Pontiella desulfatans: one gene and its partner. The main gene of each other region encodes a partner of the protein of the gene in region 2 in a complex. Links are inferred from orthologs where the notes say so. Each region holds a gene or a part of one and is shown on either strand. Other genes may lie near its edges.

Region 1 (10,904 bases), on a different replicon or contig from region 2:
CGGGGCGTCCTCGCACCGCCGTGGACGAGTGTTCCTCTCGTCCCGACTTCTTTATGTTTGCCGAATCGTCGGCTTGTTGTTCTTTTTTTATGCCGTCTCAATTTGTACTCTCGACGCTTCTTCAGATGTGGGTGAGGTATGGTTGCGATGTGCGGGCGGAATGATCTGGGCCGGTTGGCCATGGCGTTGCTGGGAATGGCCTTGCTGGTGCCGTGTTCCCGCGCGGCGACCTTTCTGGGGCGCTCCACGGAAACACGTTCCTTGAAGGATGACGATGCTTCATATACGGTCTCATCGGCCGAGGATGAGGAAGGTGATGGCGGAAACGCCATCGACGCAGTCTCGTTTTTCCTCCCCGAAGAGGTGCCCGAAGACTGGATCCCCGGCCGCTTGCGCGCCAGTGCGGAAATCGGCTATCAGCACTGGATCCCGTCCAGCAGCAGCGGGCAATACCATGCGTCGTACGACATCGATCCGGTCACGACGACCCTGTTCGAAAGTGCGGTGCGCGTTAAAGGCTGGGTCTTCTTGGCGGACTATACCACCTCATTGTCCGATCCCGACCAAATGCGCAACCTCCTGGCGCAGGTCTCCCGGATTGATCCGGGGGTGGGGGCCTGGTGGAGCCTTTACGCGGAAACCGGTTCCGTGAAAGGTGAGGCGGAGACGGAGGACGAGTTGGGGAATCCGGTCGCATATCCGGTCGATACCGAATGGAACCGGATCGGGATAGAGCTGCGGACCTATAAGGGAACCGCCATCGGGTTGGTCTATGAAGACCTAACCCTGCCGACGATCCTCACCTTCAACAATGAGCAGGTGGCCTTTGCCATTTTCGATGACGATGCGCAGGCGCGCACGCTTTCGATCAGTTTTGGGTATGACCGCGCCCGGCACCTGCTCAATGCATTCAAGGAGGGCGGGGCGTGGGCATGGGCGTTGGAGGGCTCGGTGGGCATGGGGTGGCTCAGTTATTCCAAGGATGAGGCGCAAGGGATGGTTGAGCAACAGGGGTATGAATTCGAATCGATCGACCTGCTGTTGGCCGGCGCGGTGGATGGCCGGTTGGGGTATACCTTTTCAAAGGAGTTCCTGGATACCCAGGTGCAGTGTTTTGTTGGCGCCCGCCTGCGCGCCTCGGGCTGGATGAACCTGGCGGGGGAAAGTCCGGAGGATGATGCCGTTGGTCTGGATACAAGCTTCGGTCTCTTTACCCCCGGGGTTTTTGCCCGCCTTTCGTTCCAGTGGTAGGCGCATGCCCTCAGAACGTCTGGCCGAACATGGCGACGAGGGAAAACCCTTCGTCGCAAAAAACAAAGTCGAGTCGGCCGATGCCGGTGTTGAACATTCCGCGGATGCCGAGGCCGTAGGAGTGCTTCATGTCGGTATGGAGTGTTTCAACATTCCATCCGGGGGCCACGCGCCCCACCTCGGCCAACGCGACGAATTGCCACCAGCGGATCATGAGCGGATCGAGGAATTCGATTTCCCCAAAGGGTTGCCATTCCGGCATGACCCGGTATTCGCCGCCGTAGTAGATGGCCGCCTTGTCGTGGAAGCGGTTGGAGGGGTAGCCGCGCAAGCGCCACAGGCCGCCGAGGGTGGGGCCGGTGAAGTAGGGCGGTTTGCCGTCGTGGTCCGGTGAGGATGCGTCATACGAGGGCGAATAGGCCGACCACCACGAGAGCGCCAGGGTTTGCTGGCGGCTCCAGGAGGTGTCCCACAGCGGAATGAACCCGTCGATCTCCCCCTCAACCGAGGTCCAGCGGCGGGTGTGGTTGAGCCAGTCGAAGTCGTGCGAGATGCCGAGGTTCCATTTGTAGCCGCGGTGCGGGTTCGGCAGGTAGTCGCGGTTGTCGTGCTCGAACCCGAGTTCGAAATAGAGGGTTTCGAGCTCTTCGACGTCGGTGAAGACGTTGCGGTAGTAGGGCCTGAACAGAAGGGTCGATTTCCCGCTTTCGAGGGGGTTCCACGATTCCGCCCCGCTGGGGTTTTCCTGGAGGATGGCATTGCGCGTAACGTAGGAGTGGATGGTGTTTTCGCGGTAATGCCCCCAAGGAAGGATGTAGCGCATCTCCAGGTTGAGGGTCGCTTCGCCTGCGTTTTCCTCGATATAGTTGTCTTTGCTGGAATCGTTGGAGCCCGCCCGTTCCCCGGGGTGGCCGGGGTTGTCCACGCCTCCGTGGATCCGCATCTGGGTCTGGCGCGTAAACATGGCGTAGGGGCTGATGTAGAGCCGCCCGATGCCGGGGGCCTTGAGGTTGCTTGCGCCCAGCAGCAGGAGCCACGAGCCGTTGCTGGTGCCGTAGGCGCTGCCGTAGCTGAGGCTTTCCGGTTGCGAGTCGAAACCAACGGAACCCCCCAGTCCGAGGCCCGTGCCCAGGGTTTCCGTGGAGAAGGCATACGGGACGATGATGGTGCGGCTTTTGACGGGGCCGGTTTCGTTGCCCTCGTGGATGACATATTGCGCCCCGGTTCCAGGCGGGAGGGAAAGCGCGAGTGCGAACAGAATGCCTGACGGGAAAATTGATTTACGCATGCGGAAAGTCTATGTTCAGCGGTCTTTACGGAACAAGGGGTTATTGATGAAAAAAACGTTGTTGATGTTGATGGGTTCGGTGCTGTTGATCGCAGGTTGTTCGACGGTGCCGCTCACGGGACGCAAACAGGTGAATCTGGTTTCGGATGCGCAGTTGATTCCGCAGAGCGCGGCCAACTATAACGAGGTGGTCAAGCAGGGGCCGCTCTCGACCAATCGCCAGCAATCGGAGATGGTGCAACGTGCCGGTCGGCGCATCTCAGCGGCGGTGGAGCAATATTTCCAAGAGCGCGGCCAGTCGCAGGTGCTCGAGGGCTTCGTTTGGGAGTTCAACCTCATCGACGAGGATACGCCCAATGCCTGGTGCATGCCGGGCGGCAAGGTGGCCTTCTACACCGGCATCCTCCCGTTCACGCAGGACGAGGCCGGGATTGCCGTGGTGATGGGCCACGAGATTGCCCATGCCGTCGCGCGCCACAGCAACGAACGCATCAGCCACCAGATGCTGCAGCAGGGCGGCGGATACCTCCTTTCCATGTTCTCGCAGAAAACCGACTACCACGAAGCCATCATGCAGGCCTATGGCATTGGCAGCCAGATCGGCGCCATCCTTCCCTATTCCCGCGAGCACGAGAGCGAGGCCGACCGCATGGGCCTCGTGTTCATGGCCATGGCCGGCTACAACCCCGAGGCGGCTGTCGGGTTCTGGCAGCGCATGGGGGCTGCCGGAGGTGAAAAGCCGCCCGAGTTCCTGAGCACCCATCCCGCCGACGAAACCCGCGTCCGAAAACTGCGGGAGCACATGCCCGAGGCCTTGGCACATTATCGCCCCTGATTATTTTTCGCTCGACATGTCCAATAAAAAAGAAGCATCTACGTTTCATGTAAGTCAATCGGGTTGCACCATGATTGGGATTGGGCAAAGGCCGGGACACAAAACTCCAAAATGGAGAGAATAATCATGAAAAAATGGTTCGTATTGGCGTTGATCGCATGTGTCGCAGTGGCTGTTCAGGCCGGCGAAGGCAAGAAAAAAGATGGCGATGCCAAGCAAGGCGGCAAAGACGTAACGAAAGAACAGTTCGTTGCCCAGCAGAAGAAAATGGCTGAAAAGAAAGGCACTGAGTTCGACCAGGCCAAAGCTGAAGCCAAATTCGACAAGATGGACAAGAACAAAGACGGCAAGCTGTCCGCCGACGAAAAACCGGCTAAAAAACCGAAGAAAGAAAAAACAGAGGAATAATCCCCTCCTTTGGAACACCATCAAAGCCCCGTCGTTTTCGAACGGGGTTTTTTTTATGCCTGGTCGTCAAACGCCCCGGCATGTAGCTCGCCGGCCATGCAAGGAAACGCGGTTGTTTGCCGGTTCGTTGGCAAGGGGGGGTGTCCGGTCAATCCGCTTGACTTCGTCTGCGCGGTTAGTCCACTTTCGCCGCAAAGATCCAGGGCTTGTCGAATCATCACGGCGACCCGGCCGATCAACTGTTGGTGGCGCAAAGTGCGGTTGAAAAATGCCATTGCTCTCGACCAATTCGAACATAAAATCCTACGACGTGGAGGTGGCTTGGTGAGCCTATACAATCCAGATACAATCGCAGCCATCGCAACGCCGCCCGGCGAGGGCGGGGTGGGCATCGTCCGCATTTCCGGGCCCGACGTCTGGCGAATTGCCGACAAACTGTTCCGGCCGATGGACAAGGCGCCGGTCTCCGGCCGGGACCATGGCACCTTCGCCTACGGCAAGGTGGTCGAGGCCGGTGGCGGGGAAATCGATACCGGCCTTGCGCTCGTAATGCGCGCACCCAGAAGCTACACCTGCGAGGATGTCGTCGAGATCCAGGGCCACGGCGGAGCCGTCGGCATGCGCCGCATCCTGCGCCGCGCCCTCGAAGCCGGCGCCCGCATGGCCGAACCCGGCGAGTTCACCAAGCGCGCCTTCCTCAACGGCCGGATCGACCTGCTCCAGGCCGAAGGCATCTTCGATCTCATCCGCGCGCGCTCCGACCGCGCCGCATCCGCCGCCCTCGAACAGATGGAAGGCAAGCTCAGCCGCGAGTTCGATGCCATATACGAAGCCTTCCTTGAAGTGGCCGCCAACCTCGAAACCACCCTCGACTTTGTCGAGGACGAGCTGCCCGACGATGTCTTCTCCGGTATCGCCCGATTAATGGACACAACCTTTGTGTCCCTCGACGAACTGCTCGACACCTGGGACGAAGGCCGCCTGCTGCGCGAAGGCGCGCGCGTCGTCATCCTTGGCCGCCCGAATGCGGGCAAGTCAACCCTGCTCAACGCACTGCTCGGTTTCAACCGCGCCATTGTTTCCAGCACCGCCGGCACCACCCGCGACACCATCGAGGAAGGATTCGTCCTCGACGGCATCCCGCTCCGCATCATCGACACCGCCGGCCTGCGCGAAACCGACTGCGAAATCGAGGCCGAAGGCATTCGCCGCGCCGAAGCGCATTCCGAAGAAGCCCACCTTTCCCTCTATCTGCTCGATGCCTCCCAACCCCTGCACGAAGAAGACCGGTCGAGGTTGGAAAAGCTAGTGCCCGAACGCAGTGTCATCATCTTGAACAAGGTCGACCAAGGCCGACGCATCGCCCGACTCCCCAATCCTGAATCCCGAACCGTCGAAGCGAGTCTCATATCCGGCACGGGAATCAGCGAACTGAAGCAAGCCATGGCCGAAACCCTCGAGCAAGGGGCCGATCTGCAGGCGCCGCCGCACGCCGTCATTTCCGAGCGGCACCGCCATCTGCTGATCGAGGCTCACCTCGAGGCTAAGCAGGCGCGTGCGTTCCTCAGCGAAAACGTCGAGGAAAACGCGGTGCTGGCGGCCGAACACCTCCGCTCGGCGCTCGAGTTCCTCGGCCAGGTCACCGGACGCGCCTACCACGAAGAACTGCTCGATAACATTTTCTCCCGCTTCTGCATCGGAAAATAAGTTTGCCGGAAACCGCCCGCCGCACCGGATCGTGATTCGCCGCGAACCTCCTTCGCCAAGGCTCCGGCGGTCAAGTATCGCGCAGGGAAACGCAAGGACGGGGCGGGAATAAATTCAAGTGCGGCGGGAACGGAAAGGCCACGCCGCTTTTAAAACCGGTGCGGACGGTTTTGGTTGGCCACACAATTGAGATGCAATTGCGCGCATAGCACAAAGACCACCGCCAGGCTCTTCATCCCTATATGAACTTTACTTGAATGGTCTCACCACAGAGCACACGAAGGCACAGAGGAGCGGGAATGTTCAATTGCTCTGTGTCTCGGTGACCTCTGTGGTAAAAAAAATCTGTTTAATTGGGTATGATTCACACCAAAGCGGCTTCGCAGTAGAAAAAATGACAGAACAATTGGGACAGAATGATTTCCTTTATGCCGTAACCATGAATCATTTTGTCCTAATTATTCTGTCAAAAAAATTGCACGATTTGCTTAACCGCGAATGAACACGAATTCCCTCTGCGCCCGCACCGGAAATAGTCCTGTCGTTAATCGTCTTGTGAAAAAAATCGGGTTGGAGGGCGAGGTTCCATCCGAGCCGCCCGTGGAGGGGCGGACGCTGTCCGCCCAGGCGCACGGCGTGCGCCCCTCCAGCAAGGCATCGCAGGCGATGGGATGGCCACGCAATTGAGAAGCAATTGCGCGCATAGAACAACGACCACAGCCAGGCTCTTTATCCCTATGAACTTAACTTGAATGGTCTCACCACAGAGGACCCAGCGCGGGCACTCCGCAACCGAATTTAAACACTAAGACAGAAGTGCCTAGCGCAGCTCAGCCGCAACCAAAGATATCGCAAAATAATGGACGGCAAAATGATCTGAAATGCTTCAAGTAGATTATTTTGCCACTCATTATTTTGCAAAAAAACTCTGACGTAGTTGCTATTATCCAAAGGCTTGCGGAGAAAATCTTGCCGGAAAAACAAGTTTTGGGGAGATAGTAGTACGAAGCACAGAGGAACGGGAATGTTCAATTGCTCTGTGTCTCGGTGACCTCTGTGGTAAAAAAAACAAACCTGTTTAATTGGGTATGATTCACACCAAAGCGGCTTCGCAGTAGAAAAAATGACAGAACAATTGGGACAGAATGATTTCCTTTATGCCGTAACCATGAATCATTTTGTCCTAATTATTCTGTCAAAAAAATTGCACGATTTGCTTAACCGCGAATGAACACGAATTTCCCCTGCGTCCGCACCGGAAATAGTCCTGTTATAAATCGTCCTGTAAAATCTCTCCGTCCGCACCGAGAATCATTTTGCAAAAATCCTGCCCAGCCCGGCCATGAGCAGGCAAGAAAGCCCGCTCCACATATTGGAGGGCGAGGTTCCATCCGAGCCGCCCGCCGCACCGGATCGTTATTCGCCGCAAACCTCCTTCGCCAAGGCTCCGGCGGTCAAGTATCGCGCTGGGAAACGCAAGGACGGTGCGGGCGGATTATTTGACAGAATGATTTGGTGGCAGAATAATTTTGCGGCGCAGCCGCCCTGGAGTGCGCCGACGGCGTCGGCGCTTTCCGTTGTGCGGGCGGTTGAGGAGTCAAAAGACGGCCTGCCATGGGAGTTGAAAGCCGAAATGACGAATTAGGCGGCCTGATAATCATAAAGAGGTTCTTTGAAATAAGCCTTGGTCGAGCGCAAACTATCCTTGGGTTAAACCACTAACTAAAGGAGCAGTTATGCAAACGACCAAAGCAAATGCACTATACGCAGGTGCCGACCTGCATGGAAACAATGTTTTCCTCTCCCTTTGTGATCAGGAGGGGAACACGGTGTTCCGCAAACGCGTGAAAGCGAACCTTGCGGCCGTCAATGCTGCGCTCGACCCGTTCTGGGATCGGATCGTGGCGCTGGGCGTGGAATCGACCTTTAACTGGTACTGGTTCGTCGATGGACTTCACGAGAAAGACCGTAATGTAAAGCTGGGCAACCCGGCGAAGATGGAGCAGTACAAGGGGATCAAGATCACTAACGATCTGACGGATGCGGACTGGCTGGCCGAGCAGCTCCGGCTGGGTATCTTTCCGGAAAGCTACATCTATCCGAAGGAAACACGCCCCGTACGCGATGCATTGCGCAGAAGACAGCTGTTCGTGCGCCGTCGGACACAGGTGCTGCTGAGCTTCGGCGGCCTGCTCGAACGCTATGGCCTGGATGCTCCGGGTGCGCGCAAGTTGGAACAGTGGACATTAAAAGATATTCAGGCCACCGGACTCGACGAATTCGTTCAGCTTCAGCTCGAAACCCTGCTTGAAGCCATCCGTGAGTCGGATCGCCTGGCGAAAAAGGTCGAGCAGCAGGTGCTGGCAGTCGCAAAACCGACAAAGCAATACCGACGAGCGCAGCAGGTTCCGGGAATCGGGGTTGCGCTGGGAATGCTTGTCGCCCTTGAGAGCGGGGATTTCAGCCGCTTCAAAAGCGCGGGCGACTACGCCTCCTACTGCCGGGCGGTAAAAAGTGAATGCAGTTCGAACGGAAAAAAGAAGGGTAAAAACAACGCGAAGAACGGCAACCGTTATCTCGCATGGGCATTCGTTGAGGCCGCAACCTATGCCGCGCGCTTCAACCCGCGCATCCACGCCTGGTACGAACGTAAAAAAAGAACGAGCGGCGTGCCTAAGGCGAAAAAAGCGCTGGCCTGCAAGTTGGCCAAGGCGATGTGGCATGTAATGAACGGAAAGGATTTTGATGAAAAGCTGATGTTTGGATAAACGGGATGCCGCCGGGAACCGGAAAAGGGTCTGGTAAAACCAACGGACTGATTGGAATCCGGCGGCGTCCCAACTCTATCGTTTGAAACGCGGTTGCCCCGTTGCCAGCCCCCAAGGGTCTGGAAACCCGGAGGACCCGCAGATGCGGGACCGAAGGCAAACCACTTTGACTGAATGGGCGGTGGACGGGTACAGACGGTTTTCTGGTTCCGCAATAGCGGAATGGGGATGCGGCACAAAGCGCAGGTGGTTGCCTTCGCCGCCGGCATCCGAGATCCAGATGGGTGACTGAACAACCACGTGATGAATCACGCGGCAAACCACGCGACGAAGACCCTGATGGCAGCAAACGTTCAGCGATGGGGATTAACGCAGAACCGATCAACGAAAAGGGAAATAAGCAGGTCGTTGAGAAACGACCATGGAAGGGTATTTTGTGTTTGACCGGAACCTCTAATGGGTGACCCTTTTTCTTCTGGTTCCGCAATGGCGGAATGAGGATGCGGCACAAAGTGGAGGTGGTTGCCTTCGCCGCCGACATCCGAGATCCAGATGGGTGACTGAACAATCACGTGACGAAGACTACTGATGCAGCAAGCGTTCAGCGATGGAAAGAAATGTTGTAACCGATCAAAAAAAGTAAAACTGGCAGGCCGTTGGAAAACGGCTATGGAAGGGTATTTTTTGTTTGACCGGAACCTCTAATGGGTGACCCTTTTTCTAAAACCGGGCGTTCTGCCTAACACATCGAGATAGGAATCGAGATAGGCAGAAGACACAGCGTTCAGTTTAAGCCCGTCCAGCCCATAAACGAACTCCTGCGCACGTCGCACATGCCACTCAGCATTTCGGCCGGAGACCCCGTATTTGGCGAGCTTCTCGGCATACTTGCCCCAGAACACCTGCTCTTTGCCCGACATTTTTCTTTTCACATGCTCTTTAGCCATGCATTCTACCTATCACATAAAAAAAGGCCTGTTAAGGAAATAGATAGGCAGATGCCGTTTCTGCCTAATCAACTGTTAGGCAGGAATAAAAGAATATGACAGCAACACAATTTCTATTCAGCATAAAAGGCAGAGTCAGCAGGAAACAATATTGGCTATACTTTGTTCTCCCTATCAGTATCCCTTGGGTTTCACTAAGTACATTTCTTGCAATGAACTATCCGGAGGAATCACTTACCTTCCGTCTATTATGCATGCCCATTATTTATTGGATTGCCATTTGTGCCATGGGAAAAAGATGGCATGACAGAAATAAGTCAGCTTGGTGGATTTTAATCCTTCTGATTCCAATCATTGGAGGTTTGTGGTTCTTGGTTGAGGGAGGATTCTTAAAAGGAACTGACGGTTCAAATCGGTTTGGAGATGATCCAACTCAATAACTTGCCTAACCAGAGCCTTGACCTTACCGTGAAATCGCCCGTCGATCCGGTCAACGTTTTGCGCACGGCAGGTCAGGCTGAACGTTCGAATAAAAAATGATGGATAAAATATACAACATATTATTGGGACTATCATCCATCTTCATTTTCTTAACTGTCCGCACCCAAACGCTTACCGAAGGACACTGGAACACAACAAAGAAAATGACCCCTGTTATGCCACTCATGGCCGTTGGACTTTACCTGTTGATTATGGCCATGGTCTCAAGTGATTTAAAAAGTAGAGGTAAATTAATTGCAGGCATAATCATGACAGCCGTTTCACTTACAACTTTCATACTAACAAGATAAAAAATTCGAACCAGAAAGTGGAGCCTACTTGGACAACGCCCGTTGATTCGGTCAAAGTTGGTTTTCCCAAGCGGCTCACTTTGAACGTTCGAATGACTAAAAATGAAACAGATCAAAATCATTTCAGCGCTTTCTCCTCTTCTATGCTTGATCGGTTTCATCGTCGTAGTCCTGATTGAAAGCCAAAATGTATATTACGAAAATTATGCCGGTGAGATTGGAAAGAATATTTTCATTCCTCTCCTTATCGCATCAACAATCTGGATGATTTATGTGCACAGAAAATCCAAATGGCTTTACAGAATTCTATTACCCATTGCTATCGTCATAGGAATCTTGATCGCCTTCGTATCATTCATTATCTGGAGAGTATCAGTAGGATAAAAAACAAAAACTTCGAACCAGCACATGGACTTTACGGTGAAAACGCCAGTCGATTAAGTTGAAGTCTATGTGCACCGAAAGTCACGTGTAACGTTGGGAAAAGGAATGAAATGAAACTATTTTTGACCATAATGGCACTCTTGGTTTCGACCAAAGTATCGAGTTGTCTCTACCCGCATAATGTAACGCTAGAGAACATTCAAAACCTTCCCATAATCGCATTCTTCGATGAAATTGACGGGGAGGTTTATTGCGACCTGTACCTGCGTAACACTGATAACCTACTGGGTTTGGATGTAGTAGAAGTTTCGGTGAGGCGTGAAGCAGATGAAACGGTGTTTTTCTGCGAGCTTCACCCCGAGGAGGACGAATTCTATCGGCTCCATAAATTAATCTTCATTATCGATAAGGAAATGATCCGCCACTCATGGATCAGTATAGAGGCAAAAAGTGAAGATCTATCTCCTGAAAATGAAGTCATGCACTCGTGTCGCTTTACTTACCACGTTCCATTGAATGTTATGT
Region 2 (11,040 bases):
GCCACCAGCGAAAATCCAATCCTCGGAGGTTCCTTTGGAGAGTGCATCCGTCGCCACATAGCCATTCCGCTGTACGTTGAGGTTGAGGTTTCCGGTGAGTGCTGGAAGATCGACGCTCTGACCGATTGCCGCAATCACCTGATCGCACGGAACAATGAAGTCCTCATCCTCGCCGGCCACCGGGCGCCGACGGCCGGAACGGTCGAATGCGCCCAGTTCCATGGGCTTGCACCGAATGCCTACCACCTTTCCATCCTCAACCAGGATTTCTTCCGGGGAAGTGAGCAATTGAAGCTTAACGCCTTCAGCTTCGGCCTCTTCGATTTCCTCTTCGTAGGCCGGCATCTGCTCCCGTGTTCGACGGTATAGCACGGTAACGGTTTCCGCATCCAGGCGGGCGGCGGTACGGGCCGCATCGATGGCGGCGTTCCCGCCCCCGATGATGACCACATGCCGCCCGACCGGTACAGAACCGCGGATGTTGTAGTCGCGCAGGAAGGTCATGGCTTCATAAACGCCCTCGGCCTCTTCGCCCGGCAAACCAAGTTTGAGACCATCGGGTGCACCGACTGCAAGGAATACGGCTTCGTAGCCCTCCTCTTTCAGACTCTCCAATGTGAAATCGACACCCAGAGCCTTGTCGCATTCGATATCCACCCCGAGGCGTTCGATCATACGGACTTCGCGGGCAAGAATTTCGCGCGGTAACCTGTAGGCAGGAATTGTTTGCGCCATCATGCCACCCGGGCGGGGTGCCGCCTCGAAGACCTTTGGCTTGTAGCCAAGACGTGCCAGGAAGAATGCGCAGGAAAGGCCCGCCGGACCTGCACCGACAATGGCGATTTTCTTGGCGGCATTCTTGGCGTTTTCCTTGCAGTCCGGAACCTGGATAATCATTTCCTGCTCCACCATGAAACGCTTTACGCCCCGGATGGATAATGGACTATCGAGCGACGAGCGACGGCAATGCTCTTCGCACGCATGGAAACAGATTCTTGCACAAGCCGCAGCGAATGGATTGCGTTCCCGGTGCAGTTTCAGTGCATCGGCATAACGTTTTTCACCGACCAACGATACGAAGCCGGGCACATCAACCGAAGCGGGGCAAGCGCTTTGGCAAGGAGCCCTGACCAATCCGGCACATACCCCGGCGCGGCATTTGTGCTCGCGGATGTGTTCCTCGTATTCCACACGGAAATGCCGAATGGTGGAGAGTACGGGGTTGGCCGCGGTTTTTCCAAGGCCGCACAAGGCGGTTTCCTTGATCTGCTCACCAAGGGATATGAGTCGTTCAATATCGCCCTCCTTCCCTTTGCCATCGCAGATGCGTTCCAGGATTTCGAGCAAACGTTTGGTTCCCACACGGCAGGGTGTGCATTTACCGCATGATTCTTCCTGAACAAATTCGAGGAAGAAACGGGCGACGTCCACCATGCAACTTTCTTCGTCCATGACGATCAGGCCACCCGATCCCATAATGGCACCGAGCTCATTGAGCGACTCATAATCGAGGGCCACATTGAGGTGTTCCTTCGGAATACAACCTCCCGAAGGACCACCCAGTTGCGCAGCCTTGAAGGGTTTTCCATCAACAATTCCGCCGCCAATGTCATAAAGTAGCTCGCCAAGCGATATTCCAATCGGAACTTCGACCAGGCCGGTGTTGTTTACGGCCCCGGCCAAAGCAAATACCTTTGTTCCCTTGCTCTTCTCGGTTCCAAGCTGGGCATAGGACTCCGCGCCATCAAGAATGATAACCGGAACGCTTGCAAATGTTTCCACATTATTGAGTAAGGTTGGTTTTCCCCAAAGCCCCTTGATTGCCGGGAACGGAGGACGAGGACGCGGCTCACCGCGGTTCCCTTCGATGGAGGTCATCAGCGCGGTTTCTTCGCCACATACAAAAGCGCCCGAACCCATGCGGATTTCAAGATCGAAACTGAAACCTGAACCTAGGATATTTTCCCCTAGCAATCCCGTTTGGCGGGCCTGGTTTATGGCCTTCTGCAAACGTTCAATTGCAACCGGGTATTCGGCACGGCAATAGACATAACCCCGTTGGGCACCAACCGCATAACCGGCGATTGCCATACCTTCGATTACGCTATGGGGATCGCCTTCTAGCACACTACGATCCATGAATGCGCCGGGATCCCCCTCGTCCGCGTTGCATACCACGCTCTTAGTGTCCGATTCCGCTTCCCGGGTGAATTTCCATTTCAGGCCGGTTGGAAAACCTCCCCCACCCCGCCCGCGAAGTCCCGATTCGAGAATACTATTTACTACATCTTCCGATGACATCGAGGTGATCGCTTTGGCAAGTGCCTTATATCCTTTAGCCGCTATGTATTCGTTAATTTTAAGAGGATCAATATTTCCACAATTACGAAGCACCAGCTTTTTTTGGCGCTTGAAGTACTCGATTTCATCAACATCCGCAACCGGCTTTCCGCTTGCAGCATCCTTATGCAACAGGTGCGAAACCACGTTGCCCTTCATAATATGCTCTTTAACAATTGTTTTCGCGTCTTCAACCGTTATGCCTTGGTAAAAAACATTATCCGGCATGATTTTCGCAACCGGTCCTGCTGCACATGGCCCCATGCACCCGGTTTCTACCAAGGTCGCCTTATGAGAGAGTTCATTTTCTTCAATGTAATTTTTGAATGCCTTGCAAATTTCGAGCGCACCTGAAGCCAGGCACCCTCCCCCGACACAGACAAGAATCTCCCGTGTTGAGTCGTCGTGCGATTTCGATAATGAGTGATCTGCACGCAATCCAAGTTTTTGAATTTCAAGATTCTGCAATTTATCCAACGCTTGCGCTGATTCTATTTTTTCATACATGGTTAGGCCTCCTCCATTTGCGTTTCATAATAGGGAGCAAGAATCTGTTTAATTCGTGCTGGCTTCACGCGCTGGTGAACATCGTCATTGATCATGATTGCCGGGGCTAAGCCACATGCACCGAAACACCGGGCTACTTCCAGTGAAAAAGCTTTATCCTCGGTTGTTTCCCCTACATCGATACTAAGTTCCTTTTTGATTGAATCGAGGACTTGTTTTCCTCCTCTGACATAACATGCCGTTCCAAGACAGACTCTTATGACATTGTCCCCTCGCGGCTGGGTCGAGAAAAAGGAATAGAAACCGACCACGCCCGCGACTTCGCTATATGGTTTGTCCATTTTCTTCGCAATATGGCGAAGCACATCCTCAGGAAGAAAACCGAACAGGCCTTGCGCAATCTGCAAAACCGGGATCAATCCCCCATCCTTATATTTATACTCCTCAAGAATCTCATCAAGCTTCTTAAACAGATTTTCATCACTGGATTCCATTCCACAGGAACAGCTTACGGATTTAGCTTCATTCAGCATACTACGTCTCCATTGCTAGGGTTCTCAAGTGCTACATACGGAAAGTCCACTCTCCAAAATACTTAAAAAACCCGAAGATTCAACTACTCTCTATTTTTATCGATATATTTATACAAAATATTGATTGTGATTAGGGGGTAGGTCTCAAAGCGGAGCCGCATATATATGCTTAAGGTGATGTTTTTTGTAATATTTTACGTGGTTATACACAACCAATTCAAAAACCACATAAATTCATTTCAGATGCATTAAGTGTTTATTATGTTGATTTTATTCCATTGTAATAAGGTGTACTTAAGCTGCTGATATGAAGAAAACATATAATATGTACCGCAGAGGTGTCCGAAACCTTAAAGCAATAATAGACTGAAACTCATGAACTAACTTTGTTAGTTTTGACCGGTTTCACGTTTGATAAACATCATAAGAATTGAAACATCAGATGGATTGACGCCAGAAATTCTAGAGGCCTGGCCCAAGTTTTCCGGGCGTATATTTTTAAGTTTTTCTCTGGCTTCGTAGCGTAGGCTTTTAACATTATCATAGTCAAAATCTGATGGTATATGCTGGTCTTCCTTCCTCCTGGCTGCATCAATACGCTCTTTTTCGCGTTTAATGTATCCAGCATATTTCACCTCAATTTCAACTTGCTTTATCACCTCGTCGCTAAGAGATGAAACATTATGCGGTAAATCCTTATAGGAAAAGTTTGGTTGGCGAAGCATTTGTCCTAGCGATTTCCCATCAAAATATATGGTCTCTAGTCGATCGCATTCCGCCTGAATTTGTTTGCCTTGATCTGATATTTCCTCAATTTCAGAAATATCGACAATACCCAGCTTCTTTGTCTTTTCAAATAGCCGATAATAGACATTATCCTGACGTAACGTCAATCGATGCTCCGAGCGAGAGGTAAACATTCTATAGGGTTCATCTGTTCCTTTAGTGACTAAATCATCTATCAGGACACCAATATAGCTTTCACTACGACTCAATGTGAAAGGGCCGCCTCCAAGAACCTTTATTGCAGCGTTAGCACCAGCAACAAACCCCTGAGCCGCAGCTTCCTCATATCCTGTTGTTCCATTCAATTGACCGGCAAAGAAAAGATTTTCGACGAGTTTAGTTTCCAGTGTATGGAAAAGCTGGGTTGGATTTGAGTAGTCATACTCTATCGCATAGCCAGGGCGAATAATTTCGGCATTCTCTAAACCATGGATGGAATGGATCATTTGCCCTTGAACATCCTCAGGAAGACTATTGGAGGTTCCATTTGGATAGAGGCGGATATTGTTCCGGCCTTCAGGTTCAACAAAGACATGATGGGAATCTCTACCGGAGAACTTCACAATCTTATCTTCAATAGATGGGCAGTATCGGACTCCGGTTCCTTCAACCAACCCACCATACATCGCACTTTTTTTTAGGTTTTCAGCAATGATCTGATGGGTATTTTCATTTGTATGGGTTAGCCAACAAGGGATCTGGTCTGTACCAGGCATCCACGGGTGCATTCCAGGTTGTTCCACGTGGAACATAGCATTCATCCCAATGGAACTTTCCTTCTGGTGTTCCACGTGGAACATTTTCCACTCTTTACGTGCCATTCTAGAAAAGAAAGGGGGAGGGTTATCGCCTGGCTGTATCTCCATCTTGGAATAATCGACAGAATCCCTATGTATCCGAGGTGGCGTTCCCGTCTTCAATCTACCCAATTCAAAACCGAACCGATCAAATGATGTGCTTAATTCCTCAGCCGATTCCTCACCCATCCGACCTTCGTTAATACTTTTCATACCAATAAGGACACGTCCACGAAGAAATGTTCCGGTACAGATTACAACAGCACTAGCATCGATGTCTCCACTTCCTCTAGTCGTCACACCACATATTTTTGATCCTTTTGTTCGGATTTCCGTGACAATATCATCATGTATGTCGAGATGCTTCTGCATCCCAAGCACCGCTTGAATTCGTACAGGAAAAAGGTCTTTGTCGCACTGGATGCGGTTAGATTGAACTGCCGGCCCCTTGCGCGTGTTTAACATACGGTATTGAATCCCCGTATAGTCAGAATTACGACCTAATTCACCACCGAGCGCATCCAATTCAGAAACTAAATGTGATTTCGCAATTCCGCCCACTGCTGGATTACAAGGTAATCTTCCAATAAGTTTTTTGTTTAGTGTTATCAATAGTGTATTAACACCCATTCTTGCCGAAGCCAAAGCAGCCTCATAGCCTGCATGACCACCACCAACAACAATAACATCATATAAAGTCTTATACATAATTACACCATTTATACTTATCGGGTCGTGGATAGTTGCACTCAGCAATAGAATGGTCAACGATAGCTTTTGGACAAAATAACGGATCACCTTTAAAACGAGCGTTCTATGAATGTAGATATATGCTGTAAGCGCTGTTCAAGTTGCGAGATCAGGCGTAAGTTGAGTATATTGATACGGGGAAACACTAATTAAGGAAGGACTGCCAATGAAAATTCTATTGTCTGGCTCGCATGGATTAATCGGAACCCAATTGATGCGCTCGCTGCACGAAAAAGGACATGAAGTTAAAGCGTTGGGAAGAGATTTTACAAAGGATATGGATTTCAACGATATAGACGCAGTAATCCATCTTGCGGGTGAGAGCATAGCCAAGGGACGGTGGACTACTGAAAAGAAGAAGCGCATTGAAGAGAGTAGGGTTGCTGGAACCACCTTACTCTCTCAACAAATAGCCGAAAGCCCACATAAACCTCGTGTTTTCATTACCGCATCGGCCATCGGATATTACGGCGAAAGAGGAAATGAAATACTCGATGAATGTAGTTCAGCTGGAACGGGATTTCTTGCAGAAGTATGCCGGAAATGGGAGGCGGTGAGTCTTCCTGCAAGGAAAGCCGGAATTAGAACCGTCAACATAAGAACGGGAATTGTCCTAAGCGAAAAGGGTGGAGCACTATCCAAAATGCTTCCTCCATTTAAAATTGGTGCGGGGGGAATTATTGGAAACGGTAAACAATTCATGAGTTGGATCAGCCTACATGATCTGGTTGAAGCGATAACCTTTCTAATTAACGACGATGAATCAGTAGGTGCCATTAATTTAGTTTCGCCCAAACCAATAACAAATCATGAATTCACGAAAACCTTGGGCCATGTACTTCATAGGCCAACCATAATGCCGTTGCCTGCATTTGCTGCAAAGATTATGTTCGGAGAAATGGCGGAAGCGCTATTGCTTTCCAGCACCAAAGTAATACCAAAAAAACTAATGGAGGCTGGTTTTAAGTACAAACATGAGGATTTGAGGGAAGCTTTAGAGGATATATTGAGATGAAACAAAATGATGCACTGGATAGAATCCATAAACAAATTTCGGAAAAAGAAAAGGGGTATCGCGCCAAGGCGCTAAAAATGTTTCCACATATCTGCGGCAGCTGTGCCCGCGAATTCGAAGGTCTGAAACTGAAAGAACTCACCGTCCACCACAAAGATCACAATCATCAAAACAATCCCCCTGATGGATCCAACTGGGAACTGCTTTGTGTATATTGCCACGACCATGAGCATGAAAAGCATAAGATGAAGGGTTTCGGCAATGGAACCGAAGAAGCTTTCAAGGGTGGGGGATTCAGTGCTTTTGAGGGGTTGGATGCCCTGTTTCCAACCAGTGGAAAGGATGAAGACAGCAAAGATTAGATGCGGGATCTGCCCAAAAGGGTGCGAACTCGAACATGGCGAAACCGGAGACTGTCAGGTTCGGACAAATATTGACGGATTAATTAGTAGTGTAACCTACAGTCGCCCCTGCTCAATGAACATCGACCCTGTTGAAAAAAAACCGCTATATCACTTTCTTCCAGGTTCACCGATTCTTTCCATTGGAACCGCCGGATGCAACCTCCATTGCAAGCAATGCCAGAACTGGCAGATTTCCCAATCCAATCCAACTTCGCCCAATACGACATCGCCCGGGGAAATCGTTAAGCTTGCGGTTCACAAAGTGTGTCCGTCGATAGCCTACACCTATGCAGAACCGCTCGTATCTTATGAATACACCCTGGATTGCTGTAAAGAGGCGGCCGACGCGGGAATTAAAAACGTACTGGTCACGGCTGCCTACATCAATCCCGACCCATTACGGAAGTTATGCGGATATATTGATGCTGCCAATGTTGACTTAAAGTCATTTTCGAATCGCTTCTACGAAGAGATTTGCGATGCCCGGTTAAAGCCGGTACTCAATGCACTGAAAATCATGCAAGATTCCGGCGTGTTCCTGGAAATCACCAATCTACTCATTCCAACCCTAAACGACTCTGAAGAGGAAACGAAACAGCTATGCGCTTGGATTGCCGAAAACCTAGGGATTGAAACCCCACTTCATTTTTCACGATTCTTTCCGCAAAACCAATTGCGTCACCTTCCTCCAACCCCGATGGAAACCATTATTCGTGCCAGGGAAATTGCCCTTGGAACTGGCCTGCAATTTGTATACGTCGGAAACATGCATGATGGGGAAGGGGAGTCCACCCGGTGTCCGGGCTGCGGCGTATGCCTTATTGAACGGTATGGTTACCGAATAGTAAAAAACGGGCTAGTGAATGGAGAATGCCCTGATTGCAAAACAGGCATACATGGAGTTTGGTGAACTCCCTTGCCTATTCACTCAATTAAAACTCATTTGACCGACTTAACGAATTCACCGAATTCATCGGGTGAAACATCATCCAGCGACATTCCACGCTTATCCAGTTCATCCTCTATTTTTCGGATAAGTTGCTGAATATACGCATGACTTTCATCGGATCCCATAAAAACATCATATTTTTCCCCTTTTGTGATCCGAACATGCCCATCCTCGGCATCGAACCCTACACCTAGCAGACGAATGATTTTCTTCTGGTTAGCCTTAGACATTTTTTTGATAAACCTGCTTGATCCAACAAGGGGAAATGGATACTTTCTGCCCTCATTCATTGCCGAATGGTGTAATTGGCAGCACAAGCGACTCTGACTCGCTTAGTCAAGGTTCGAGTCCTTGTTCGGCAACCATTTTCCCCAAACCACTGGATAAGTGGACTGCTGGTTAACTGGCAAGCTTCCCAACCACCATCCCACCATTCGGTTTTCCACGCGTTAACTCACGCGGATCGGCATGATCACGTAAAGGAACGGGACATTCGTCTTAATCACGCCGGGGCTGAGTTCGTCCGAGAGTTCCAGGAAGATTTCATCGCTATCAAGATGCTTCAGCGGCGCCATCAGGAAGGCCGGGTTAAATGCAATCGTGATATCCTTTCCAGAATATTTCACAGGAACCGCTTCACGCGATTCACCGATTTCCGGAGAGGAAGTCAAAAGTTCCATGCGGTTTTCAGTAATTTGAACCTTCACCGAGGCAGCCTGGTCATCAAGCATGAGCGAGACACGACGAACGGCGCTCAGCAGCATTTCGCGATCAATGGCAATCCGCTCTTCGCATTGGGAAGGAATAACCTGGCGATAATTCGGGTAGGTTCCGTCGATCAGCTTCGAAATAATAAAAATATTTCCGAATTCGAAGGCCACCTGCGTTGCGGAGGTCTTGATGATGGCTTCACCTTCATCGCCGAGTGTTTTGATTAACTCATTAACGGTCTTGGTGGGCACCACAATATCAACTTCTGCATCGTCTGGCATGTCGATTTCCTGCTCCACAAGAGCAAGGCGCCTACCATCCGTGCATACGGTTGTGAGCTTGTTGTCCCGGAATGCCATCAGGGAACCATTCAAAATCGCCCGGGATTCGTCCGTAGAGGCCGCGTAGGATGTTTTCTGAAGGATATCCTTCAGCGTGCCTTGAACGAGCGTATAGGAGAAACTCTCTTCGAATGTGGGCATAGGCGGAAAATCATCCCGGGAAAGCCCTTCGAGTTTGCATGTGTAGGAACCGGAGATGATCGTGGCCACATCTTCATTGCTCACGCCGATGTCAACCTGATGGCTGGGCAAGTCTCGGCAAATACTGAAGAACCGACGGGCCGGAAGGGTTGTTGCTCCATCCTCATCGATGTCAGCCTCGATACTGGTTCTAACACTGACCTCCATATCGGTTGTTGTGAGCGTCAGCTTCCCGTTGCCCGCTTCGAGCAGGACATTCGAAAGAATCGGTAGCGTGGTTCGTTGGCCAACGATCGACTGCACCTTTTGCAACGCTTCCAGAATTTGATCCTTCTCGATGCTGAACTTCATTAACAAGCCTCCTGTTATATAGATATACTCTATTTATAAATTCACTATTAGTATTAGTTGTGGATAACCGTTCAAAAACCTACCGATTTACCGTAACCCCGTCACCCGTAAAAGTTTGAAAAAATCAACAACCCTGTTAATAAGCTGGGCATAAAAACAGGTGTCTGTTCACAACCCCGAGTTGTTAATTCCATCATCAGAAACTCCACAGGTTATCAAGGATTCATTAACAGGCCGTAAGCGTAGGGGGAGTCCGCGCCCTCTGTCAAAATGAATACCTTTGCATAAGAAAAAAACCGTCCCAGTCGAGACGGTTCCCATTTGAAAATCAAATGCCATCCAACTCTACTGAACCGCTTTCACACAATTCTTGCTCACCTTATCCTTGAGAATAGAGATCGTTTGTTGCAATCCACGATCGGCCTTGGCCTTTTCAGAGACCTGTTCATGTGCATAAAGGATGGTTGCATGGTTACGGCTGAACTGCTCGCCAATCACAGGGAACGACTGCGTGGTCATGGTTCTGGAAAGATGCATGGCAATCTGCCGCGGCCAGGCAATATCCCTCGAGCGTCTCTTTCCGGTCAGGTCGGACTGGCGCAGGTCGAAGTGCTCGGCAACGGTGCGCTGGATAACATCGACGCTGATCGCGGCCTGGGATTCCTTATCGAGGAGATCGTGCAATAGTTCTTCCACCTTTTGAACGTCCACTTGCTGGTTGGTAAGCGACATGAATGTGGCGACGCGGATCAAAGCGCCTTCCAGACTGCGGATATTTGAAGAAACACGTTCCGCTAGGTAATCCAGCAAATCATGGCCGATGTTAAGGTTGAGTAGTTCGGCTTTCTTGCGAAGGATTGCCGTTCGGGTTTCCACATCGGGCTTGCCGAGTTCCGTAACCAACCCCCATTCGAAACGGGAAATGAGGCGGGGTGCCAATCCTGCCATTTCGCTTGGTGTGCGGTCGGAAGTCAGGACAATTTGCTTATGGCTTTCAAAAAGTGTGTTGAACGTGTGGAAGAATTCCTCCTGTATACGCGCTTTTCCATCGAGAAACTGGATGTCGTCGATCATCAGCATGTCGATTTTGCGGTATTTCTTCCTGAACGCTGCCACGTTATTGTTCTGAAGCGCATCGATGTATTCGTTCAGGAAGGTTTCGCATGTGGTGTAGCAAATCTTTGCCCGCGGTTTTTTGGTTGCGATATGGTTTCCGATCGCCTGCATCAGGTGGGTTTTTCCCAATCCGACACCGCCATAGATGAAAAGCGGGTTGTAGGTGCGCGAAGGCGAATTGGCCGCCGCCATGGCCGCAGCATGGGCAAACTGGTTCGCCGCTCCAACCACATAGGATTCAAATGTATAGTTGGGATTAAGGTTATGACTCGGTTTCTTGTTCCCAAAACCGAGCGTCG

The links.
Region 1: the proteins of E9954_RS27310 (region 2) and mnmE are in contact, whole or in part, in a solved structure (PDB 9HIP), measured with the Escherichia coli proteins. The link is inferred for Pontiella desulfatans from one-to-one orthologs.

What each region holds. Positions count from the first base shown.
Region 1 is NZ_CAAHFG010000003.1:1,189,528-1,200,431, forward strand. The notes cover bases 3,452-6,297. They hold mnmE (tRNA uridine-5-carboxymethylaminomethyl(34) synthesis GTPase MnmE), read left to right. Parts: upstream 3,452-4,106; coding sequence 4,107-5,489; downstream 5,490-6,297. Other genes in these bases: E9954_RS25345 (EF-hand domain-containing protein), read left to right, coding at 3,501-3,782; E9954_RS25355 (hypothetical protein), read left to right, coding at 5,988-6,176. In the rest of the region: E9954_RS25330 (hypothetical protein), read left to right, coding at 139-1,251; E9954_RS25335 (BamA/TamA family outer membrane protein), read right to left, coding at 1,262-2,539; E9954_RS25340 (M48 family metallopeptidase), read left to right, coding at 2,586-3,374; E9954_RS25360 (hypothetical protein), read left to right, coding at 6,832-7,134; E9954_RS25365 (IS110 family RNA-guided transposase), read left to right, coding at 7,226-8,257; E9954_RS25370 (hypothetical protein), read right to left, coding at 8,959-9,204; E9954_RS25375 (DUF805 domain-containing protein), read left to right, coding at 9,300-9,644; E9954_RS25380 (hypothetical protein), read left to right, coding at 10,490-10,904. UniProt on the Escherichia coli protein: Exhibits a very high intrinsic GTPase hydrolysis rate. Involved in the addition of a carboxymethylaminomethyl (cmnm) group at the wobble position (U34) of certain tRNAs, forming tRNA-cmnm(5)s(2)U34.
Region 2 is NZ_CAAHFG010000004.1:411,900-422,939, forward strand. The notes cover bases 3,221-6,202. They hold E9954_RS27310 (tRNA uridine-5-carboxymethylaminomethyl modification enzyme MnmG/GidA), read right to left. Parts: upstream 5,672-6,202; coding sequence 3,770-5,671; downstream 3,221-3,769. Other genes in these bases: E9954_RS27305 (NADH-quinone oxidoreductase subunit NuoE family protein), read right to left, coding at 3,221-3,380; E9954_RS27315 (TIGR01777 family oxidoreductase), read left to right, coding at 5,880-6,202. Outside these bases: NADH-quinone oxidoreductase subunit NuoF, read right to left, coding at 1-2,778; more of E9954_RS27305, read right to left, coding at 2,850-3,220; more of E9954_RS27315, read left to right, coding at 6,203-6,728; E9954_RS27320 (YajD family HNH nuclease), read left to right, coding at 6,725-7,090; amrS (AmmeMemoRadiSam system radical SAM enzyme), read left to right, coding at 7,071-8,042; E9954_RS27330 (hypothetical protein), read right to left, coding at 8,072-8,311; dnaN (DNA polymerase III subunit beta), read right to left, coding at 8,531-9,625; chromosomal replication initiator protein DnaA, read right to left, coding at 9,971-11,040. UniProt on the Escherichia coli protein: NAD-binding protein involved in the addition of a carboxymethylaminomethyl (cmnm) group at the wobble position (U34) of certain tRNAs, forming tRNA-cmnm(5)s(2)U34.